4 regions of the Dechloromonas sp. A34 genome follow, and region 4 is predicted to be linked to each of the others. Evidence: predicted binding sites of a transcription regulator. Region 4 holds the regulator's gene; each other region holds the start of a gene.
The links. The regulator FNR, encoded in region 4, switches genes on or off when oxygen is low (the NO sensors DNR and NnrR bind a similar motif). The targets are predictions, from matches to a motif close to TTGANCTAGNTCAA.
Positions count from the first base shown of each region.

Region 1: NQE15_RS06265 (chaperone NapD) is a predicted target of FNR. The motif match lies at 2,457-2,470, and genes of this name have one in related genera.
Region 2: ccoN (cytochrome-c oxidase, cbb3-type subunit I) is a predicted target of FNR. The motif match lies at 3,188-3,201, and genes of this name have one in related genera.
Region 3: NQE15_RS07185 (cytochrome c oxidase subunit 3 family protein) is a predicted target of FNR. The motif match lies at 3,968-3,981, and genes of this name have one in related genera.

Region 1 is NZ_CP102486.1:1,245,020-1,250,249, reverse strand. Features, by position in the region: gene napA (nitrate reductase catalytic subunit NapA) at 1-2,124, opposite strand, end outside; gene NQE15_RS06265 (chaperone NapD) at 2,121-2,378, opposite strand; gene ahpC (alkyl hydroperoxide reductase subunit C) at 2,677-3,240, shown strand; partial or broken gene ahpF (alkyl hydroperoxide reductase subunit F) at 3,343-4,887, shown strand; gene gstA (glutathione transferase GstA) at 4,985-5,230, shown strand, end outside.
Region 2 is NZ_CP102486.1:1,497,102-1,502,331, reverse strand. Features, by position in the region: gene ccoP (cytochrome-c oxidase, cbb3-type subunit III) at 1-813, opposite strand, end outside; gene NQE15_RS07510 (cbb3-type cytochrome oxidase subunit 3) at 828-1,004, opposite strand; gene ccoO (cytochrome-c oxidase, cbb3-type subunit II) at 1,010-1,642, opposite strand; gene ccoN (cytochrome-c oxidase, cbb3-type subunit I) at 1,662-3,089, opposite strand; gene ccoS (cbb3-type cytochrome oxidase assembly protein CcoS) at 3,382-3,573, opposite strand; gene NQE15_RS07490 (heavy metal translocating P-type ATPase) at 3,573-5,230, opposite strand, start outside.
Region 3 is NZ_CP102486.1:1,428,791-1,434,020, forward strand. Features, by position in the region: gene NQE15_RS07160 (nitric oxide reductase activation protein NorD) at 1-935, opposite strand, end outside; gene NQE15_RS07165 (4Fe-4S binding protein) at 938-1,909, opposite strand; gene NQE15_RS07170 (hypothetical protein) at 1,906-2,313, opposite strand; gene NQE15_RS07175 (CbbQ/NirQ/NorQ/GpvN family protein) at 2,294-3,076, opposite strand; gene NQE15_RS07180 (cytochrome C oxidase subunit IV family protein) at 3,073-3,339, opposite strand; gene NQE15_RS07185 (cytochrome c oxidase subunit 3 family protein) at 3,339-3,932, opposite strand; gene NQE15_RS07190 (NF038132 family protein) at 4,319-5,053, opposite strand.
Region 4 is NZ_CP102486.1:1,858,002-1,863,231, forward strand. Features, by position in the region: gene NQE15_RS09340 (TonB-dependent receptor family protein) at 1-162, shown strand, start outside; gene NQE15_RS09345 (porin) at 498-1,721, shown strand; gene NQE15_RS09350 (DUF302 domain-containing protein) at 1,866-2,267, shown strand; gene fnr (fumarate/nitrate reduction transcriptional regulator Fnr) at 2,280-3,023, opposite strand; gene hemN (oxygen-independent coproporphyrinogen III oxidase) at 3,109-4,512, shown strand; partial or broken gene NQE15_RS09365 (sulfite exporter TauE/SafE family protein) at 4,579-5,230, shown strand, end outside.

The DNA of each region.
Region 1 (5,230 bases), 610 kb from region 4:
CAGCGCGAAGATCACTGCCTTGCCGTCCTTGTGGCCGTAGAACTTTACGCCCTCGCCCTTCTTGACGTAAGGATCGTAGCCTTCGCGGAAGCGCCATAGCGTTTCCTTGCCCCCAACTACCGGCCAGCGCAGGCCGCGAGCCTGGTGATAGGTTTCGAACGGCGCCAGGTCATGGCCGTGGCCGCGACCGAAGGCGGCGTATTCCTCGAACAACCCCTTCTGCGCGTAGAAACCGAGGAGCTTGGCTTCGTCGTTGTCGAAGCCGGGCTGGATTTCCGTGGCCTTGAACTTGTTAACCACGCCGTTGGCGAACAGCGCGTCATACATCGTCTTGCCCTTGAGCTTCGGCGCCTTGGCCAGCAGTTCTTCCGGCCAGACTTCCTCCATCTTGAAGCGCTTGGCGAACTCGATCAGCTGCCAGAGGTCGGAACGTGCCTCGCCCGGCGCCTTGACCTGCTGCCGCCAGAACTGCGTGCGGCGCTCGGCATTGCCGTAGGCGCCTTCCTTCTCGACCCACATCGCGGTCGGCAGGATAAGGTCGGCTGCCATTGCCGAAACTGTCGGGTAGGGGTCGGAGACGACGATGAAGTTCTCCGGCTTGCGCCAGCCCGGATAGAGCTCCTCGTTGATGTTGGGACCGGCCTGCATGTTGTTGTTGCACTGCTGCCAGTAGAAATTGACCTTGCCGTCCTTCAGCGCCCGCGCCATGGCCACCGCGTGGAAACCGACCTTGTCGGGGATGGTGCCTTCCGGCAGCCCCCACAGCTCTTCGGTGTGCTTGCGGTGCTCGGGATTGGTGACGACCATGTCGGCCGGCAGACGATGCGAGAAGGTACCGACTTCGCGCGCCGTGCCGCAGGCAGACGGCTGGCCGGTCAGCGAGAACGGGCTGTTGCCTGGCTCGGAAATCTTGCCGGTCAGCAGGTGGATGTTATAGACGAGGTTGTTGGCCCAGGTGCCACGGGTATGCTGGTTGAAGCCCATGGTCCAGAACGAGACGACCTTGATCTTCGGATCGGCATAGAGCTCGGCCAGCGCCTTGAGGTCCTTCTGGGCGACGCCAGACAGCTTGGAAACCTTCTCGACTGTGTAGTCGGCGACGAATTTCTTGTATTCCTCGAAGGTGATCGCTTCGGACTTGCCGGTATCGCCCTTCGGCTTGCCGTCGGCACCAGGATAACCATTGCTGGTCGCATCCTTTTCCAGGGCATGCGTCGGGCGCAGGCCATAACCGATGTCGGTGGCGCTCTTCTTGAAATTGATGTTCTTGTCGACGAAAGCCTGATTCACCTTTCCGTTCTGGATGATGTAGTTGGCGATGTAATTGAGGATCGCCAGATCCGTCTGCGGCGTGAAGATCATCGGGATGTCGGCCAGCTCGTAGGAGCGGTGCTCGAAAGTCGAGAGCACGGCAACCTTGACGTTCTTTGAGGACAGCTTGCGGTCGGTGATCCGCGTCCAGAGAATCGGATGCATCTCGGCCATGTTCGAGCCCCAGAGCACGAAGGCGTCGCCATGCTCGATGTCGTCGTAGCAGCCCATCGGCTCGTCGATGCCGAAGGTGCGCATAAACCCGGCAACAGCCGAGGCCATGCAGTGGCGGGCATTGGGATCGAGATTGTTGGTGCGGAAGCCGGCCTTCATCAGCTTGGCGGCAGCGTAGCCCTCCCAGACCGTCCATTGGCCGGATCCGAACATCGCCAGGCCGTTCGGCCCCTTGGCCTTCAAGGTCGCCTTGGCCTTCTCTTCCATGATGTCGAAGGCCTGTTTCCAGGAAATCGGCGAAAAATCGCCGTTCTTGTCGTACTTGCCATCCTTCATGCGCAACAGCGGCGTCTTCAGGCGGTCGCTGCCGTACATGATCTTGGAGAGGAAATAGCCCTTGATGCAGTTCAGACCGCGATTGACCGGCGCATCCGGGTCGCCTTGGGTGGCCACGACGCGGCCGTCCTGGGTACCGACCAGCACGCTGCAGCCGGTGCCGCAAAAGCGGCAGGGCGCCTTGTCCCAGCGAATTTCGTCCTTCTGCGGTGCTGCCACTGCGCTGGCCGCCGGCAAGCCGGCTGCCGAAATGGCCGCTGCTGCTGCGTTGGCCTTGATGAAATCCCGTCGATTGAGCTTCACGCCTCTACCTCCTCGGTATCTGACTCGTCGCCGCTATATTGATAAACCATGGCTACCGATGCGACGCCGGGAAGACCATGCAAAGCCACGTAACTGTCCGCAGCCGAATTCGTATCGTCGTCTTCCAGCGTGACGACCACCTTACCTTCCGGGGTACGGGCATGAATCTCCACCCCCGGCAACTGGAGCAACGCGGCACAGGCCTCCTCGAGGCGTGCTGGAGCTATGTACAAAATGGCACTGGAGATATTCATCCGGCCTGATCCTCCTGGACGATTTGCAGTCAAGAGCTGCTATGGATGGCAATGATCCGCATCCTACCCCCCAAAGACTTGATTTGTATCAAGCAGATACCGCTGACAGGAGGCACCTAGTTCGAATGAGAGGAGATGGCTAGTTCTTTGTAACTAGGTGATAGGGAGCCAGCTTCCTGGACGCAATGACAGAATAGCCAATCTCTATTCTGTTTATTTGTTCAATCAATTGGTCCAATTAGGCAGCGATACTTAATATGGCGTTGTGTTCAATTTCTAACCACCAGGAGAAACCCAGATGTCGATCATCAATTCCCAAATCAAACCGTTCAAGGCAACCGCTTTTCACAACGGCAAGTTCGTTCCCGTTTCCGAAGCCGACCTCAAGGGCAAGTGGTCCGTCTTCTTCTTCTACCCCGCCGACTTCACCTTCGTTTGCCCCACCGAACTCGGCGACATGGCCGACGTCTATCCGGAGTTCAAGAAAATCGGTGTCGAGGTGTACTCCGTGTCGACCGACACCCACTTCACCCACAAGGCCTGGCACGACACCTCCGACACCATCAAGAAGATCACCTACCCGATGATCGGCGACCCGACCGGCGCCATCACCCGCAACTTCGACGTGATGATCGAGGAAGAAGGCCTGGCCCTGCGCGGCACCTTCGTGGTCAATCCTGAAGGCGAAATCAAGGTCGCCGAGATTCACGACCTGGGCATCGGCCGCGACGCTTCCGAACTGCTGCGCAAGATCAAGGCAGCCCAGTACGTAGCCTCCCACCCCGGTGAAGTCTGCCCGGCCAAGTGGCAGGAAGGCGACGCCACCCTGGCCCCGTCGCTGGACCTGGTCGGCAAGATCTAAGGCAACGCTGAACCCCGTCGCTCCCGCCCGGAGCGGCGAGGATTTCAACGCAAAGCCGGCCCTCTCCGGCTTTCCAATGAAATTCTGAACCGGGAGCAAGACATGCTTGACGCCAACATCAAAACGCAACTCAAGGCCTACCTCGAAAAGCTGCAACGCCCGATCGAACTGGTCGCCTCGCTCGACGACAGCGCCAAGGCCGAGGAAATGCGCGGCCTGCTGGTCGACATCGCCGCACTCTCGAGCCAGGTCAGCCTGCGCGAAAACGGTAGCGCCACGTTGCGCCCCTCTTTTGCTATCGGCCTGCCCGGCGAAACGCCGCGCATCCACTTTGCCGGCATCCCGATGGGCCACGAATTCACCTCGCTGGTTCTCGCCCTGCTGCAGACCGGCGGCCATCCGCCCAAGGTAGACGCCGAAGTCATCGCACAGATCAAGGCCCTGCCCGGCAGCTTCCGGTTCGAGACCTTCATCTCGCTGTCCTGCCACAACTGCCCGGACGTCGTGCAGGCCCTGAACCTGATGGCTGTGCTCAACCCTGGTGTGACCAGCACGATGATCGACGGCGCGATGTTCCAGGGCGAAGTCGAGCGTCGCAAGATCATGGCCGTGCCGACCGTTTTCCTGAATGACGCCGAGTTCGGCGCTGGTCGGATGACGATCGAGGAAATTATCGCCAAGCTCGACACCGGCGCCGCCGCCCGCGATGCCGAAAAAATCAATGCCAAGGAAGCCTATGACGTGCTGGTCGTCGGCGGCGGACCGGCCGGCGCTTCGGCCGCCATCTACGCAGCCCGCAAGGGCATCCGCACCGGCCTTATGGCGGAGCGTTTCGGCGGCCAGGTCATGGACACGCTGGCCATCGAGAATTTCATCTCGGTGAAGGCCACCGATGGCCCGAAGCTGGTCATGGGCCTAGAGGAGCACGTCAAGGATTACGAGGTCGACGTCATGAATCTGCAACGCGCCGCCAGACTGATTCCCGGCGACCTGATCGAGGTGCAACTGGAAAACGGCGCGACGGTGAAGAGCAAGTCAGTGATTCTGGCCACCGGTGCCCGCTGGCGCGAAATGAACGTGCCCGGCGAGCAGGAATACCGCGGCAAAGGTGTCGCCTACTGCCCGCACTGCGACGGCCCGCTGTTCAAGGGCAAGCGCGTCGCGGTGATCGGCGGCGGCAACTCGGGCGTCGAGGCGGCGATCGATCTGGCCGGCATCGTCGGCCATGTCACGCTCCTCGAATTCGACAGCAAGCTGCGCGCCGATGCCGTGCTGCAGCGCAAGCTGGCCAGCCTGCCGAACGTGACGGTGATCACCAGCGCCCTGACCACCGAAGTCAGCGGCAATGGCGAGAAGGTCGACGGTCTGCTCTACAAGGAGCGCAATACCGACGCGGTCAAGCGCATCGACCTCGAAGGCATCTTCGTGCAGATCGGCCTGTTGCCCAACACCGATTGGCTGAAAGGCACACTTGAATTGTCTCAACGCGGCGAGATCGAGATCGACGCCAAGGGCCAGACCTCGGTGCCCGGCGTGTTCGCGGCCGGCGACTGCACGACGGTGCCTTACAAGCAGATCATCATCGCCATGGGCGCCGGCGCCACGGCCTCGCTGAGCGCCTTCGACCACCTGATCAGGAGCTCGGCCCGGCCTGAAGCCAAGCTGGAACCTTTTGGCATATCCTTGCCTCTGAAGTTAACTCCGGCTGCTGCCGGAGTTAACAATTACAGCCAAGGAGACGCTCATGAAACTATTTCTGAAAGCCGGCGCTTGTTCCCTGTCGCCGCACATCGTGCTCGAAGAGTCCGGCCTGCCCTACGAAACCGAAGCCGTCGATCTCAAGACCAAGGTCACGGCCAGCGGCGCCGACTACTGGGCAATCAATCCCAAGGGTTATGTGCCCGCCCTGCAACTGGACAGCGGCGAGGTGCTGACCGAAGGGCCGGCCATCGTCCAGTATCTGGCCGATCAGGTGCCGGAAAAGAAACTG
Region 2 (5,230 bases), 360 kb from region 4:
CTTGTTCTGACGACCATTGGTGATCGTCTCGGTGATAGTCGCTTCCGACGAGCCATACAGCCAAACCTTATCAGTCAGATTGGGAGCACCAACGGCATGCATACCCGTTCCTTCCGGCCCATGACAGCCAAGACATCCGGCAGAAGCAAAGGCCTCTTTGCCCTTGGCCGCACGAACGGAATCGTTCGGCAGGCCAGACAGCGAACGGACGAAGTTTGCCAGATCCTTAATGGTATCGGCGCCGAGTTGGGCATGCGGCGGCATGACCCCCATACGGCCGTCAGAGATGGTCTGTTTGATCTGCTCCGGTTCGCCACCGTACAACCAGTCGGAATCGGTCAGGTTCGGGAAGCCCTTGGCACCGCGGGCATCCGCACCATGGCACTGCATGCAGTACGTCAAGTACATGCGCTTGCCCATTTCCATGGCCTGCTTGTCGCCAGCCACAGCCTTGAGATCCATCGCCATATACTTGTCGAACAGCGGTTTGACCGTGGCATTCATCTTGTCGACTTCCGCCTTGTGCTGCCCACCGGAGGTCCAGCCAAGCACACCCTTGAAATTGCCTAGACCGGGGTAAAGCGCGAGGTAAACAAACGCAAAAACCACCGTAATGACGAACATCCAAGTCCACCAACGTGGCATCGGATTGTTGTACTCCTCCAGAGTTTCATCCCAGACGTGACCCATGGTCTTGCCTGGCGTGAAAGTCGCTTTTCCCTGGACAATCAGCAGCACAACGCAGGCAAGAATACTTGCCACTACGATGACCACTACGTACAGGTTCCAAAAATCGCTAACGAAATCGCTCATTTGCTTTCCTTTTTTCAGCGCGGGTGCGATGCACGGGGCGTCGCACCCTCATCTTCATGCTCTGCGAACGGCAGGTTGGCAGCCTCGTCAAACCCCTTCTTGCTGCCCTTGGCATAAGCCCAACCGACAATACCCAGGAAACAGAGCAACCCGAGAACCGTCGTCATCGAACGCAGATCGTTGATGTCCATGGCTATTACTTGGTCGTCTTCAGAGCCGTACCCAGGCCTTGCAGGTAGACAATCAGAACATCAAGTTCGGTCTTGTCACCAATGGCAGCCTTGGCGCCCTTGATATCTGCATCGGAATAGGTCGGCAGACCACGTAGATTAGCCAACGTACGCAAAGCCCCCATCTTGCCTTCGATGTCGGCGGCAACCGAGTCCTTGGCCTTGGTGTTCGCCAGGAAAGCGAAAGCCGGCATGTTGGACTCCGGCACCACGTCGCGCGGATTGATCAGGTGAGCGCGTTGCCACTCGTCAGAGTAGCGGCCGCCGACACGCTGCAGATCCGGCCCCGTTCGCTTGGAACCCCATTGGAACGGATGGTCATAAACAAACTCGCCAGCGACGGAGTAATGGCCATAACGCTCGGTTTCAGCACGGAACGGACGGATCATCTGTGAATGGCAGTTATAGCAACCTTCACGCAGATAGATTTCGCGTCCGGCTACCGCTTCAGCCGAATATGCTTTCAGACCTTCAACCGGCGTTGTCGTTGATTTTTGGAAGAAGAGCGGAACAATTTCCAGCAGACCGCCCCACAGGACAACAAACAACGTGAGAACGATGAGCAGGCCTACGTTCTTCTCAATTTGCTCGTGTTTGATCATTATTATTCCCCCCTAATCAGGCGTGATGAGCGACCGGAACAACGATCGTCGCATCCTTGGTGTTGCCACCAGCCATGGTCTTGAACATGTTGTAGGCCATGATCAGCATACCGGACAGGAACAGTACGCCACCCAGCCAGCGGATTGCCCAGAACGGGTAGGAGCCCTTGACGCTTTCAACGAAGCTGTAAGCCAGGGTGCCGTCGGCATTGATTGCACGCCACATCAGGCCCTGCATCACACCGGAAATCCAGGTGGAAGCGATGTACAGCACGGTACCGATGGTGGCAACCCAGAAGTGAACCGTCATCAACTTGACGCTGAACATCTCGGTCTTACCAAACAGGCGCGGCAACAGGTAATACATGGAACCGATCGAGACCATGGCAACCCAGCCCAGAGCACCGGAGTGCACGTGACCGACCGTCCAGTCCGTGTAATGCGACAGAGCATTGACGGTCTTGATGGACATCATCGGACCTTCGAAGGTAGACATACCGTAGAAGGACAGGGAGGTGATCAGGAATTTCAGGATCGGATCATCGCGCAGCTTATGCCAGGCACCGGACAAGGTCATGATGCCGTTGATCATGCCCCCCCAGGACGGAGCCAGCAGAATCAGGGAGAAAATCATACCGACAGACTGGGTCCAGTCCGGCAGAGCGGTGTAGTGCAGATGGTGAGGCCCCGCCCACATGTACGTAAAGATCAGCGCCCAGAAGTGGACAACGGACAAACGATAGGAGTAGACCGGACGCCCCGCTTGCTTCGGCACAAAGTAGTACATCATGCCCAAAAAGCCCGCAGTCAAGAAGAAGCCTACTGCGTTATGGCCGTACCACCACTGAATCATTGCATCCTGAACACCGGCGTAGCAGGAGTAGGAACGCAGGAAGCCAACCGGAATTTCACAGCTGTTAACCAGGTGCAGCAGGGCAACAGCAATGATCATCGCGCCAAAGAACCAGTTTGCCACATAAATGTGGGCAACCTTGCGGGTGGCGATGGTGCCAAAGAAAACCACCGCATAAGAAACCCAGACCAGCGTGATCAGGATATCGATCGGCCACTCCAGTTCGGCGTATTCCTTGCCAGTGGTAATACCCAGCGGCAGCGTGATTGCAGCCAACAGAATGACGATTTGCCAACCCCAGAACGTGAAGGGAATTAGCGGACCACCCCAAAGACGGGTGCTGCAAGTGCGCTGAACGCACCAATAAGATGTTGCGAACAACGCACAGCCACCAAACGCAAAAATAACTGCGTTGGTGTGCAACGGACGCAGACGTCCGAAGTGCAGCCAGGGGCCGATATTTAATTCCGGCCAAACCAGCTGGGCTGCGATGATGACACCGACAAGCATACCGACGATGCCCCAGATGACAGTCATGACGGCAAATTGCCGTACGACCTTATCGTTGTATGTGGTTTGCGTTCCAGACATGAACCCACCTCTCGTTAATGAAAAGACTGAATGACCACCCCCCTTAAACCCAAGGCGGCACATGAAAGCGGATGGTATTCTAGATCAGGCGGGGCGTTTTGACATAGATCAACCCACGGAATATCTAGGTCGAATTAGTCAGAAGGACGTAGTTCCCGCCTAGCGGCCGGAGCGTGGACAAAAAAAGGGTGCGTCGTAACGCACCCCAACCCCAACAGAGAATATTCGTGAAGCCGACGCTTCACATGCCATGCATATTGCCGCCCGAATCGCTTCGATATGTTGACGCAGGTCAAACTTTCTCTGTTTTATCGTTTTCCGGGGTTTCAGCCTGCACTTTTGGCCGATCATCATCCATCAGGAGGCGGAAAGCCGGTCCCTCCAAATCGTCGAATTGACCGTTGCGTACCGACCACCAGAAAGCAAGGGCAATTCCGAAAACCAGAAGAACCGAAATCGGAATCAGAAGATAGACGCTTTCCATTAATCAGTCTCCACGCGCTGGATACGCAGTGAGTTGAGCACGACCAGCAAGGAACTGGCCGACATCCCTATTCCGGCCATCCATGGCGTGACATAGCCGGTGATGGCGAGGGGCAAGGCAACAAAATTATAGGCGAATGACCACCAGAGGTTCTGACGAATAACCCGTAGCGATCTGACCGCACGCCGTAATCCGTGACGCAGATGGTCAAGATTTTCCGAAAGCAACACAAAATCGGACTGCGTCCTGGCCAGTTGCGCCCCGCCGCCCATGGCGACCGAAACTTGGGCCTGCGCTAACACTGGCGCGTCGTTAACTCCGTCACCCACCATCGCCACGATCGCGCCGCCAGCCTGGAGCGCCGTCACGCAATCGTGCTTGCCTTGCGGGGTAACGCCGGCCCGGATTTCTTCAATACCCAGCTTCTGGGCCACGCGGTGAGCCACAGCCGGCGCATCACCGGTCAACAAGAGCACCTTTTTCCCACAATGCTTGAGCTCAGCAATGAGCGCCTTCGACTCTGGGCGAATTTCATCGCCGATCCGGAAAAACGCCAGAGCCCCGCCAGCATCACCCAAGAGCACGACAGTATCCCCACTTTCCAGCCAGTCAGTTGCCGCCTCCGGCAGGGGTACCTGGCTCAAGCCCATCACATAAGGGGCTTGACCGATACGATAACGCTGATCGTTGATCACCCCCTCAATACCCTGGCCGGGCTCGGCAAGGACATCCATCGCCGCCGGAGACGTATCTCCGGCTGCCCGCCGCAGCGCACTCGCCACCGGATGCTCGGAACTTTGCTCAAGGGCGGCGGCAATTGCCAGGCAAGCTTCTCGATCCAGGGCTCCGACGACACCGATATCGACCAGATGCATCCTCCCCGTGGTCAGAGTGCCGGTCTTATCGAAAACAAAATGCGTTGCCCGGGCCAGGGTTTCAATCGCGTGCCCCCGCGTCACCAGCAAGCCATCCTTGGCCAGCGCTCCAGCAGCAACGGTCAGCGCAATCGGTGTCGCCAAGGAAAGGGCGCAGGGGCAGGTCACGACCAAGACCGACACGGTGATCCACAAAGCCTTGCCGGGATCAACAAAATACCAGCCGACAGCGACTAGCACAGCCAGGACCAGTAGCACGGCAACAAAGTAGGTCGCCACACGGTCGGCCACTTCGACGATACGTGGCTTTTCTGTTGCCGCCCGCTCCATCAGATTAATGATGGCCGACAATCGCGTTCCCTCACCAACCTGCTCAACCTGGACAACCAGTGGACTTTCAGCATTGACGGAACCACCAGTCACCGCATCACCCGGCGACTTTGCCACTGGCCGACTTTCACCAGTCAGCAAGGATTCGTTGGCACAACTGATCCCCTCGATAACCCGGCCATCCGCCGGCACGATATCGCCGGCCCGCACGAGGACATAGTCCCCCGGGTGCAGGTCCGCGACGACCCGCTGCTCGGTGCTGCGGTCAGAGGGAAAGCCGGGCAATTTCTGGGCAAAGGCGGGCAGCAACTTGGCCAACTCTTCGGTCACACTCAATGCTTTCTGACGCGCAGTCATTTCCAGGAAGCGGCCACCGAGCAGGAAAAAAACGAACATCGTTACCGAGTCGAAATAGACCTCTCCCGACTGGACCAGCGTCGCCCAGCAACTGG
Region 3 (5,230 bases), 430 kb from region 4:
GCCGCCGAGGGCAGGTCGAGGTCGAACTTGACGCGGGAGACAGCGGTTTCGGCATCGCGGGTTAGCGACAACTGGTCGAGGTCACGCGCCGCATTCTTGGCATTAGGGTCTTCGTCGTCGTCATAGGCGCGGTTGACCCGCACGTACTCGGCCCAGGTCGGCAGGCTTTCGGCGCGGAACATGGCGAGCACCGGCGCCTTGTTGTCCGGGGCCTCGACCTGCTCGGCCTTGTGCGCCTCCTTTTCGGCTTCGGTGCTGCCGCTGCCTTCGGGCGGTAGATTGTCACCGGGGTCGGCGATCGAGCCGGCGACGCTTTCCTCGGCAGCGATCAGCCAGAGCAGCACGGGTTGCGGCGGCCGGGATTTTTTCGTGTTGAGCGGCGGCAGGCTGGCAACAGTGGCCGGGTCGCGCAAGGCCTGACGGATTGCGTCTTCCTGCGCCGCCTCGTCCGGTTGCAGTTTGGCCGGCTCGATGCGCTCGGCCAGGTGAGCGCTCACTAGCCGTTCGTAGCGCGGCCGTAGTCCGGGGTAGCGGGCGAGGGCGGCGCGGCTGGCGCGCTGGTTGCGGAGGAACCACGGTAACTCCGGCGCTACGTCGTTGGCGGCCAGCGCGGCCAGCCACAGGTAGAGGTCGCGGTTCAGCGCCTTCTCGGGGAAGGCCGCGATTTCCGGCGGCAGGCGCAGGGTCTGGGCATCGCGCCGGGCCTGGGCAACCTTTTCGCCGCTGCCGGCCAGCCGTTCCAGCCATTTGCGCCGGGCGCCGTGCGTTGCCGCGGTGGCGGCCGCGACCTTCAGGCCGGGGTCGCCGCCGAACGCGCGGAACAGGATGCCGGCCGTCTTCTCGACCTCGAGCAGCTTGACGGCGGCCTCCGGGTAATGGCCGGCGGCGGCCTTGGTGACCCAGTTGTGCCAGAGCTTTCCGACGAATTCTTCCATGGCTAGAGTTTGGCTCCCGCGTCTTCATCGGTATTTGATAGAACCGAAAAACGCGCTTCGTTGCGCCGCGCTTCGTCGTTGGCAACCCAGCGCAGCAGTTGTCCGTTCGGGTTGCTCTTGTTGACCGTGTCGCAGGCGGAAATGCACTGCCCGCACTGCGTGCAGGCGAACATCCAGCGTTTGACGTTGCGCGGCTTGAGGCGCATCGGGCAGACTGCGTCGCAGGCCGAGCCGTGGCCGTCGAGGCAGGTGGCGCAGTCGGTAAGGCGTTCGCGTTCGAAGCCGACAACCATCGCTTTCTTGTTGCCGATCCAGGCGAAGCTCTGGAAGATGCCGACGGCGCAGGCGTAGCGGCAGAACAGGTGGCGGGCGAAGAGGAATTCCAGGCTGAGCACCGTGGTCGCGGCGCTGAGAAAGATCACTTCGCCGCGGTAGAGCGAGAAGGTGAATAGCCCGTGGTACACATGGAACGGCGGCATCAGGTAGGTCAGGCCGACCACCGCCCAGGCGAAGGCAAAGGCGATGGCAGCGGGGACGACGAGCAGCCAGTAGCGCTTGTCGCGCACGGCCGGGCTACCGTCCGGTTCCCAGGGTGGCGTCTGCTTCCTGTCCCAGACCGAATGCTTGCCGGTAGCGCGCAGCATCAGCCGGTTGATGGTTTCGACCACCGAGAAATGCGGGCACAGCCAGCCGCAGTAGAGCCTGCCCCATTTCCAGGCAATGCCGATGACCAGCAGGGCGGCGCCGAGCAGCGGCAGGAAGAGGTAGAGCAGGATATTGATCGCCGCCGCCGATGGATCGCCGGTGCCGGCGATCAGTTCGTCGATGCCGAGATGCCAGGGCAGGGTCAGGAAGTAGGCGTGCTTCTCGACCAGGTCGTAGCGGAAGAGGTCGAAGATCGGGGTCAGCGTGAACAGAGCGAAGAAGCCGATCTGCGTCAGCGCCCGGTAGCGCTGCAGGGCGGGTTTGGTCATTGGAGCGAGGGGCCGATCAGCGGGTAGCGCCAGATTTGGCCGGCCATGGCCTTGGCCAGGCCGAACATGCCGAACATCACCAGCGTCGAGTGGATGCAGGTGAAATAGAGGATGACGACGACCCAGGTCCATTCCCAGTGCAGGCCGCCGATGGCGAGAAAAAGGGCGCTCAGCGAGACGATCAGGATGCCGCCGTAGAGGCTGACGAAGGTCGCCTGCTTGAGGTGTTGCCGGGCGAGCGGCGGGGCGCTCGCCTTGTGCTTCTGCCACAGCCAGAGCAGCACGCCGAAGGCGATTCCCGGCGCCACCAGCAGGTTGGCCAGGAACAGGCTTTCGGCGAGGACGGCCAGGCGTTGGCCATCGGCTGCCGGCTTGTCGGCAGAATCAGCGGCCGAAAGTGGCATTGACGATTTCCATGAGCGCCTCGACGGTTTCCTCGTCGTCGGTCAACGTTTCGACCAAGGCGGCGCGGCAGGCGGCGGAGACATCGAAGCCGGACTTGATCAGCGTTGCGGCATAGACCAGCAGCCGGGTGCTGGCGACTTCCTCGAGGTCGCGGTCCTTGAGGGCGCGGAAGGCCTTGGCGATGCCGACCAGGCGCTTGGCGAGATCGGCGTCGCAGCCGGTTTCGCCGATCAGGATGGAGATTTCGCGCTCGGCGCCAGGGAAGTCGAAGCGCATCGAGACGAAGCGCTGGCGGGTCGAGGGCTTCAGGCCCTTCATCAGGTTCTGGTAGCCGGGGTTGTAGGAGACGACCAGCATGAAGTTGGCCGGCGCTTCCAGGGTCTCGCCGGTGCGGTCGATGGGCAGGATGCGACGGTCGTCGGCCAGCGGGTGGAGGACGACGGTAGTGTCCTTGCGCGCCTCGACCACTTCGTCGAGGTAGCAGATACCGCCTTCGCGCACGGCGCGGGTCAGCGGGCCGTCGCACCAGTAGGTGCCCTTGTCGGAGATCAGGTGGCGGCCGACGAGGTCGGCGGCGGTCAGGTCGTCGTGGCAGGCCACGGTATAGAGCGGCAGCTTGAGGCGCGCCGCCATGTGCGAGACAAAGCGCGTCTTGCCGCAACCGGTCGGGCCCTTGATGAGCAGCGGCAGGCGTTCGCGGAAGGCATGCTCGAAGAGCGATATTTCGTTGCCGGACGGTTCGTAGAAAGGCAGGTCGTTCATTTGAGAGACATCCAGTAAGCCAACAGAATCAAGCCGGAGACGAGGATCAGCCAGCCTTCGAGCAGCAGCCGCCACATCAGCGGCGCGCTGCGCAGTTCCATGAAATCGAGAATCACCAGCCGGCCCTTGACGAAGGCGATGACCAGCATGGCGACGATGGCCGAGGTGCCGGCGGCGCCGACTTCGCCAAGATACCAGGTGGCGGCAGTGGCGGCGATCAGCACCAGCCAGGCGCGGTGGGCGGGGTTGCTCAGGGCATTCATCAGCGCATCACATAAACGAGGGGGAAAAGGATGATCCACAGCAGATCGACCATGTGCCAGTAGGCCGCGCCGCTCTCCAGGCCGTGCGCATTGTGGCTGCCGTAGGCGCCGTTGCGCGACTGCACCCAGAGCACAGCGAGGATCACCATGCCGAGGATGACGTGCATGAAATGGAAGAAGGTCAGCGAGATGTAGAACATGTAGAAGGTGTTGGTCGACAACGAAATGCCGGCCCCGAACTTTTCCGCGTATTCGAAGATCTTGACGGCCAGGAAGCCGCCGCCACAGAGAAAGCCGAGGGCAATGTTGCGCGAGATGGCCTTCTGGTCATCGCGATGCGCCGCCTGCACGGCGAGCACGACGAACCACGAACCGGTGATCAGGAGCAGGGTATTGAGCGCCCCGGCATTGCGGTCCAGCGTCTGCTGATAGGTATTGAACAGCTCGACATCGTGGGCGCGGGCGAAGGCGTAGGAGGCGAAGAACACGGCAAAGGCCAGCATCTCGGCCAGGATGAAAAACCAGATCGCGAGATCGCCGGGCAGGCGTTTGTCGATGGGTGGTGCAACGAGTGGGGCGGCAAGCGTAGTCATGCGGTCGATGATAGCGACGCCGGCCGGTCGGTAACTTGATCTGCAATAAGAATGGAAAGCAAAGTTTGCAGTGCCGCCACGGGTTGCCTGGCCCGACGAAAAGGCCAAATACCCGGTAATTTTCGAGCCTTTCGTTGCCTCCTGGAAACCGACCGCCAGGCCGACAGGCCGAGCTATCTGTCGATCTTCTACCGGTGCTTTGACCGGCAGTGGAAGGGCAAGACAGTTAGCCTGCGCTAGAAAATCGGGGGCGAAAAGCAGAAGCGAAGTTGACTATTTCAGCCACAACAAAGAAAAACGCCTCGCTGATGCGAGGCGCTTTTTGCCGGAAACCTTAGAACGCCTTTACACGATCTGAGACCCCGGCCTTGTTGTCGCTAAAACAGTCAGGATGCCTTGCGGCGGCGCAGGGCGCCCAGGCCAAGCAGACCAAGGCTCAGTAGCGCCAGGCTGGCCGGCTCGGGAACCTGGTTGGGGTCGATCGGGTTGCCACCAACCAGGATGCCGTCGATCGCAAGGCCGGTATTGAATGCCGTGTCGCTCCAGTTCACGACGCCGAAGTCGAGATAGTAATTGCCGTCGGCCAGGATTTGATAGGTCGACTTCACCCAACCGGTATAGCCACAGCCGGTGGCCCAGCAGCCTGTACCGACTGGCGACCAGGTGGGGGCGCCGGGAACCACGGTGACAGTGGTGGGATCCATGGTGGCGGCAATGGCAGGCATGCCAAAGCCGGGAACGGTGTTGCCACCCGGGGTGGTGCGGGCAGTAAACAACAGGGCTACCAACGAGTTGTCAGCGGCATTGAACAGGCGAGACCAGGCATAGTCGGCAAAACCGGCGCCATCGGTCGTCACGAAATTGAAGTGGTACTGAAGGGAGGTGCCCGCTGTAGCGGCAAAATTGACGGAGCGCAGCACCGTACCGTTGGTTTCGCTGCCAAGGCCGAGGCCAGCCTGCGAGGGGGCATTAGTGGTTGCAACATAGAGATAGTTGCCACCGTCGGGCGATGCAGTTACCACGCCATCGGCGCCAAGTTCGCCGCAGGTGCCGGTACAACTCCAGCCGGCCGGGAGGGCCGATGCGGTGCCGGAAAAGGCCAGCGCGGACAGTGATAGCAAGGACGTAAGCCCCAGATTGATTGTTGAACGCTTGAATAGACTCATTTTTGTTGCCCCCTTTTGATGAAAAGTAGAAACCAAAGCGAAAAACATGAGGGAGTGTGCTGTTGATCTTTCCCTCGGGACTTCAACCGCTCCGGATTTGCGAGGTATCAAGCACTTAACGTGCCAATATCG
Region 4 (5,230 bases):
AGTTTCGGAGCACTGACGCTGCGCGGCTTCGCCCGTCTCGACAATGTCTTCGACCGCCAGTATGTCGGTTCGGTGATCGTCGGCGACGGCAACGGCCGCTTCTACGAATCGGCCCCGGGACGCAACTGGCTGGCCGGGATCAGCGCGAAGTACGCCTTCTGAGACCTTCCTTTCGTACTATCCGAAAGCCCGGTTCGCCGGGCTTTTTTTCGTCGACTGTTCGTTTTTTGCTGTTGTGTTTTGGCTCAGCGGCGCAGCAATTGTCCAGAAAATGAACGACTTGGCGAGCAATGGCGGCTCGTACGGGGGCTTGGTCAATCTCCCGGAAAGCCCGGCCGCTATTGGGTTTTCAAGCAAATTTCCGAAATTGGCAGGTGGCTGGCACGCGCTTCGCAAACCATAGGCATCCATGTCGCCCCAGCGGTGACAGCGGGGGAAGCCGGCCGGGGTGCTACCTGGCTGGCAGGGGTTACTCACAAAATATCTGGAGACATTTCATGCAGAATTTCTCGTCCGTCCGTCCTTTGGTTCTCGCTTTGCTCGCTCTGGGCAGCACCGCCAGCCATGCCGTCAGTTTTACCCAGAACGATGTTACGCTCGACATCAACGGCACCATCAACGGCTTCTACGTCAATCGTGAATCCAAGAGCACCAATCGGGCGACCGGCGCCTCGACGACCACCAACAACAGTGCGCTGACCAATGGTCTGCTGCCGGGCTGGATCAATTTCGTCGCCACCACCCAGGCCAATGGCCAGGACATCAAGGCGCACTTCAGCTTCGCGCCGGGCATCAACAGCAATTCCGAAGTCATTGGTCTGTCGAACAACGCCGCCGCCGGCGGCACCGGCCAGGGTAGCCCGTTCAGCCAGATCGATACGCGCAACGTCTACTTCCAGTTCGGCAACAACAGCTGGGGTACCCTGAAGTTCGGCCGCGACATCGGTCTGTTCGGCCGCGATGTCATCCTCTCCGACATGACCCTGATCGGCGTCGGTGGCACCAGCAACGCCGGCATCCCGTACAACACCACTTTCGGCATGATCGGCCACGGCTACATGTACACCGGCTTCCAGCCGCAGATCACCTACTCGACCCCGACCCTGGGCGGCTTCCAGGCATCGGTCGGCATCTTCCAGCCGAGCCGCTTTGCCGGTGACGAAACCAAGGCTCCGGGCTTCCAGGGTGTTGCCACCTACGACTGGAAGGGGCAGTCCACCAATGTGAAGGTTTGGACCGGCGCTGTCAGCCAGAGCACGAGTTGCTCGGTCAGCCCCTGTGCTACCCAGTCCTACACTGCCAACGGCTTCGAACTTGGCGCCAAGGCCGGCTTCGGCAACTTCGAGGCGGTGGCCTACGCTTTCACCGGTAGCGGCCTCGGTTTGTCCACAGTTGGTGCCCAATTCTTCGGTGGCAGCAACGGGGCCGGCAACAAGACCGATTCCGATGGTTATTTTCTGCAAGGCACCTATAAGTTCGGCGCCACCAAGGTCGGTCTGAACTTCGGCGAAAACAAGGACAAGAACGGTTTTGCACTGACCGGTGCCAGCCCGCTGAACAGTATCAAGAACCAGGCTTACACGCTGGGGGTCTATCATTCGCTGAACAAATACATCACGCTGGTCGGCGAATTCAATGATGAGAAGATCACCAATGCGGCTGATACCAATGTCGATTTCAAGAACCGGACGATTTCCGCTGGCGGCATCATCTTCTTCTGATTCATTCTGTATTTCCAAGCGTCAGATGTTTTCCTCGCATCTGTTCAGGGGGCTCCTCGGAGCCCCTTTTTTCTTGAACTGCTGCGCTGGCTGCTTGCGGCGCTGGCCTTCTGTCTGATTCCCGGCGTCTTTGCCGCCGAGGATGTGGTCAGTCAGGTGGTGGTCGGCAGTGATTACCAGTCGACCCGCGAGGCGCTCGTCGAGGCCATCGAGGCCGAGGGGCTGGTGGTCAGCGCGGTCATTCCCTTCAATGGCATGCTGGCCCGCACGGCCGGCGATCTGGCGCGGGCGGCGAGCCCTTTTGCCAATGCCGAAATCGTCCAGTTTTGCAGCGCGGCGTTGGCCTGGCAGTTGCTGGAAGAGGAGGCGGCGCAGATTGCCCTGTGCCCGCTGGCGATCAGCGTCTTTACGACGGTAGCCGAGCCGGGCCGGGTGGTGCTGGCCTATCGCACGCCGGGGCAGGGCACGGCGGGGCGAATCAAGGCGGAAAATCTGCTGCGGCGGCTGGTTGCGCGCAGCGCCGAACTGGCGCGCCTGCGCTGGTAAGGAATCGACCGCTCAGGCGCGGTGATTCATCAGGGCTTTAAGCCCATTCACATTCAGGATCCGGATGTGCTTTTGCTGGACGGCGATGTAGCCTTCTTCCTGGAATTTCGAGAAGGCGCGCGACACGGTTTCCAGCTTGAGGCCGAGATAACTGCCAATTTCCTCGCGCGTCATGCGCAGGTAGAACTCGGCATGCGAAAAGCCGCGCGCCGTGAAGCGCTGCGACAAATTCAGCAGGAAGGCAGCGAGCCGCTCCTCGGCGCGCATCGTGCCGAGCAGCATCATCACGCCGTGGTCACGAACGATCTCGCGGCTCATCACCTTGTGGAAATGATGCTGCAGATTGTGGATCTCGCGCGACAGACTTTCCAGACGGGAGAAGGGAATCGAGCAGATTTCGCTGTCTTCGAGGGCGATCGCGTTACAAGTGTGGTGCTCGGTGCTGATGCCGTCGAGGCCAAGCAGTTCGCCGGCCATCTGGAATCCGGTTACCTGATCGCGGCCGTCTTCGAGCAGCACGTCGGTCTTGAAGAAACCGCTGCGAATCGCGTAGATGGCATCGAACGGCTCGCCGGCCCGGTACAGGTGATCGCCGCGCTTTATGCGGCGACGGGTGGAAACCAGATCGTCGAGACGCTCCAGTTCTTCCAGTGTCAGCCCGAAGGGCAAGCAGAGTTCGCGCAGGTTACAATTTGAACAGGCTGTCTTGATTACGGACAGCGTGATATCTTGATTCAGCGGGGTTATTTGAGGCATTGGCAACCTGAGTTCGCTTGATCCATGTCAACCACAAAATCGCGCCTACCGAACATAATCCATCCACCTTCTGGCGGCATGTCCAATGAATTTCGCAACTGAAAACCTCGTCTTCGATCCACAGATCATTCGCCGCTTCGATGTGAACGGCCCACGCTACACGTCATATCCGACGGCTGACCGCTTTGTCGAAGCTTTCGACTCGGACGCTGCCAAGCTCTGGCTGGGCAAACGCAATATCGGCGGCATCAGTCGACCTCTGTCATTATACTTCCACATCCCCTTCTGTAACACCATCTGCTATTACTGTGCCTGTAACAAGATCATCACCAAGGATCACGGACGCAGCGCCAAGTACTTGAAATACCTGGCAAAAGAGCTCGATTTGCAGAGCGCCAGCCTCGAAGGCAGGGATGGCGAACATGAGGTGATTCAGCTGCATTGGGGCGGCGGCACGCCGACCTTCCTGTCGCACGACGAGATGCGCTTGTTGATGGGCGAGACGAGGAAGCACTTCAAATTGCTCGACGGCGGCGAGTACTCGATCGAAGTTGATCCGCGCAAGGTTGATTACGAAACGGTCGCCCTGCTCGGCGAACTCGGCTTCAACCGGATGAGCATCGGGGTCCAGGATTTCGACGAGCGCGTCCAGGTTGCGGTCAACCGCGTGCAGAGCGAGGAAGAAACCTACAACGTGGTCAAGGCGGCGCGGGCCAACGGGTTCAAGTCGATTTCGGTCGATCTGATCTACGGCCTGCCGCACCAGTCGGTGATGGGCTTCAACCGCACGCTGGAACGCGTGCTGGCGATGGACCCGGAACGCCTGTCGATCTACAACTACGCGCATATGCCCAGCTTGTTCAAGCCGCAGCGCCGGATCGCCGAACCCGATCTGCCGTCGGCCGATACCAAGTTGCAGATTCTGGCGCTGGCCATCAAGAAACTGACCGAAGCCGGTTACGTCTTCATCGGCATGGATCACTTTGCCAAGCCCGATGACGAACTGGCCGTTGCCCAGCGTCAGGGCCGCCTGCACCGCAATTTCCAGGGCTATTCGACCTACGCCGACTGCGACATGCTGTCCTTCGGCATTTCGTCGATCAGCAAGGTCGGGCCGACTTACAGCCAGAACGTCAAGACGCTAGACGAATACTACGACCGGCTGGACGCCCAGATGCTGCCGGTCTTCCGCGGCATCGAGCTGACTGCCGACGACATCCTGCGGCGTTCGATCATCCAGGCCCTGATGTGCCATTTCGAGCTTTCCATCGAAAGTATCGAGAGTTCCCATCTGATTGATTTCCATCAATATTTTGCGGCCGAGTTGGAAGACATGAAGGAAATGGAGCGTGCCGGCCTGCTCAAGATCGAGCCGGAATGGATCACGGTCCTGCCACCGGGACGCATGCTGGTGCGTATCATCTCCATGGTTTTCGACCGCTATCTGCGGGCCGATCGTCAGCGCACGCGTTACTCGAAGGTAATTTGACGGGGAGGGTGGGTGAGAGGCTGGGGTTAAAATCCCGCCCTCCCTGCCGCCCTTTCTTTCCCCCCTGTGCCTGACTCCGGCTTTCTCGCCCTCTTTCTCGTTGGTTTGCTTGGTGGCACCCACTGCGTCGGCATGTGCGGCGGCATCGTCGGTGCCTTGTCGCTCGGCGCGCCGGCACGCTGGTCCATGCTGCTCTCCTACAACAGCGGCCGCATCCTTTCCTACGGCGTAGCCGGGGCGATTGCCGGAGCACTCGGCGCGGCCAGCATGGGCCTCGAAGGCCAGGTTCCGGTCCGCCTGATCCTCTTTTTTCTCGCCAACCTGATGCTCGTCGCGCTTGGGCTTTACCTGCTCGGCATGACGCGTACGCTGGCCTTTACCGAGCGAGCCGGGCAGCATCTGTGGCGCGTGATCCAGCCGCTGACCAAACGCTTCCTGCCGGTGCGGACGGTGGTTCAGGCATTTCCGCTCGGCCTGCTGTGGGGTTGGCTGCCCTGCGGGCTGGTATACAGTGCGCTGGCCAGTTCGCTGACCGCCGGATCCTCCGGCGCGGTGCGCTGATGATGCTGGCCTTTGGTTTGGGCACCTTGCCAAATCTTTTGTTGGCGGGCATCTTGTTTGCCAGGTTGAACGAATTCGTGCGCCGTCCCGCGGTGCGCATGTTTTCCGGCCTGCTGGTGCTCGGTTTCGGTCTTTATGGCCTGTTCGGATTGATGCG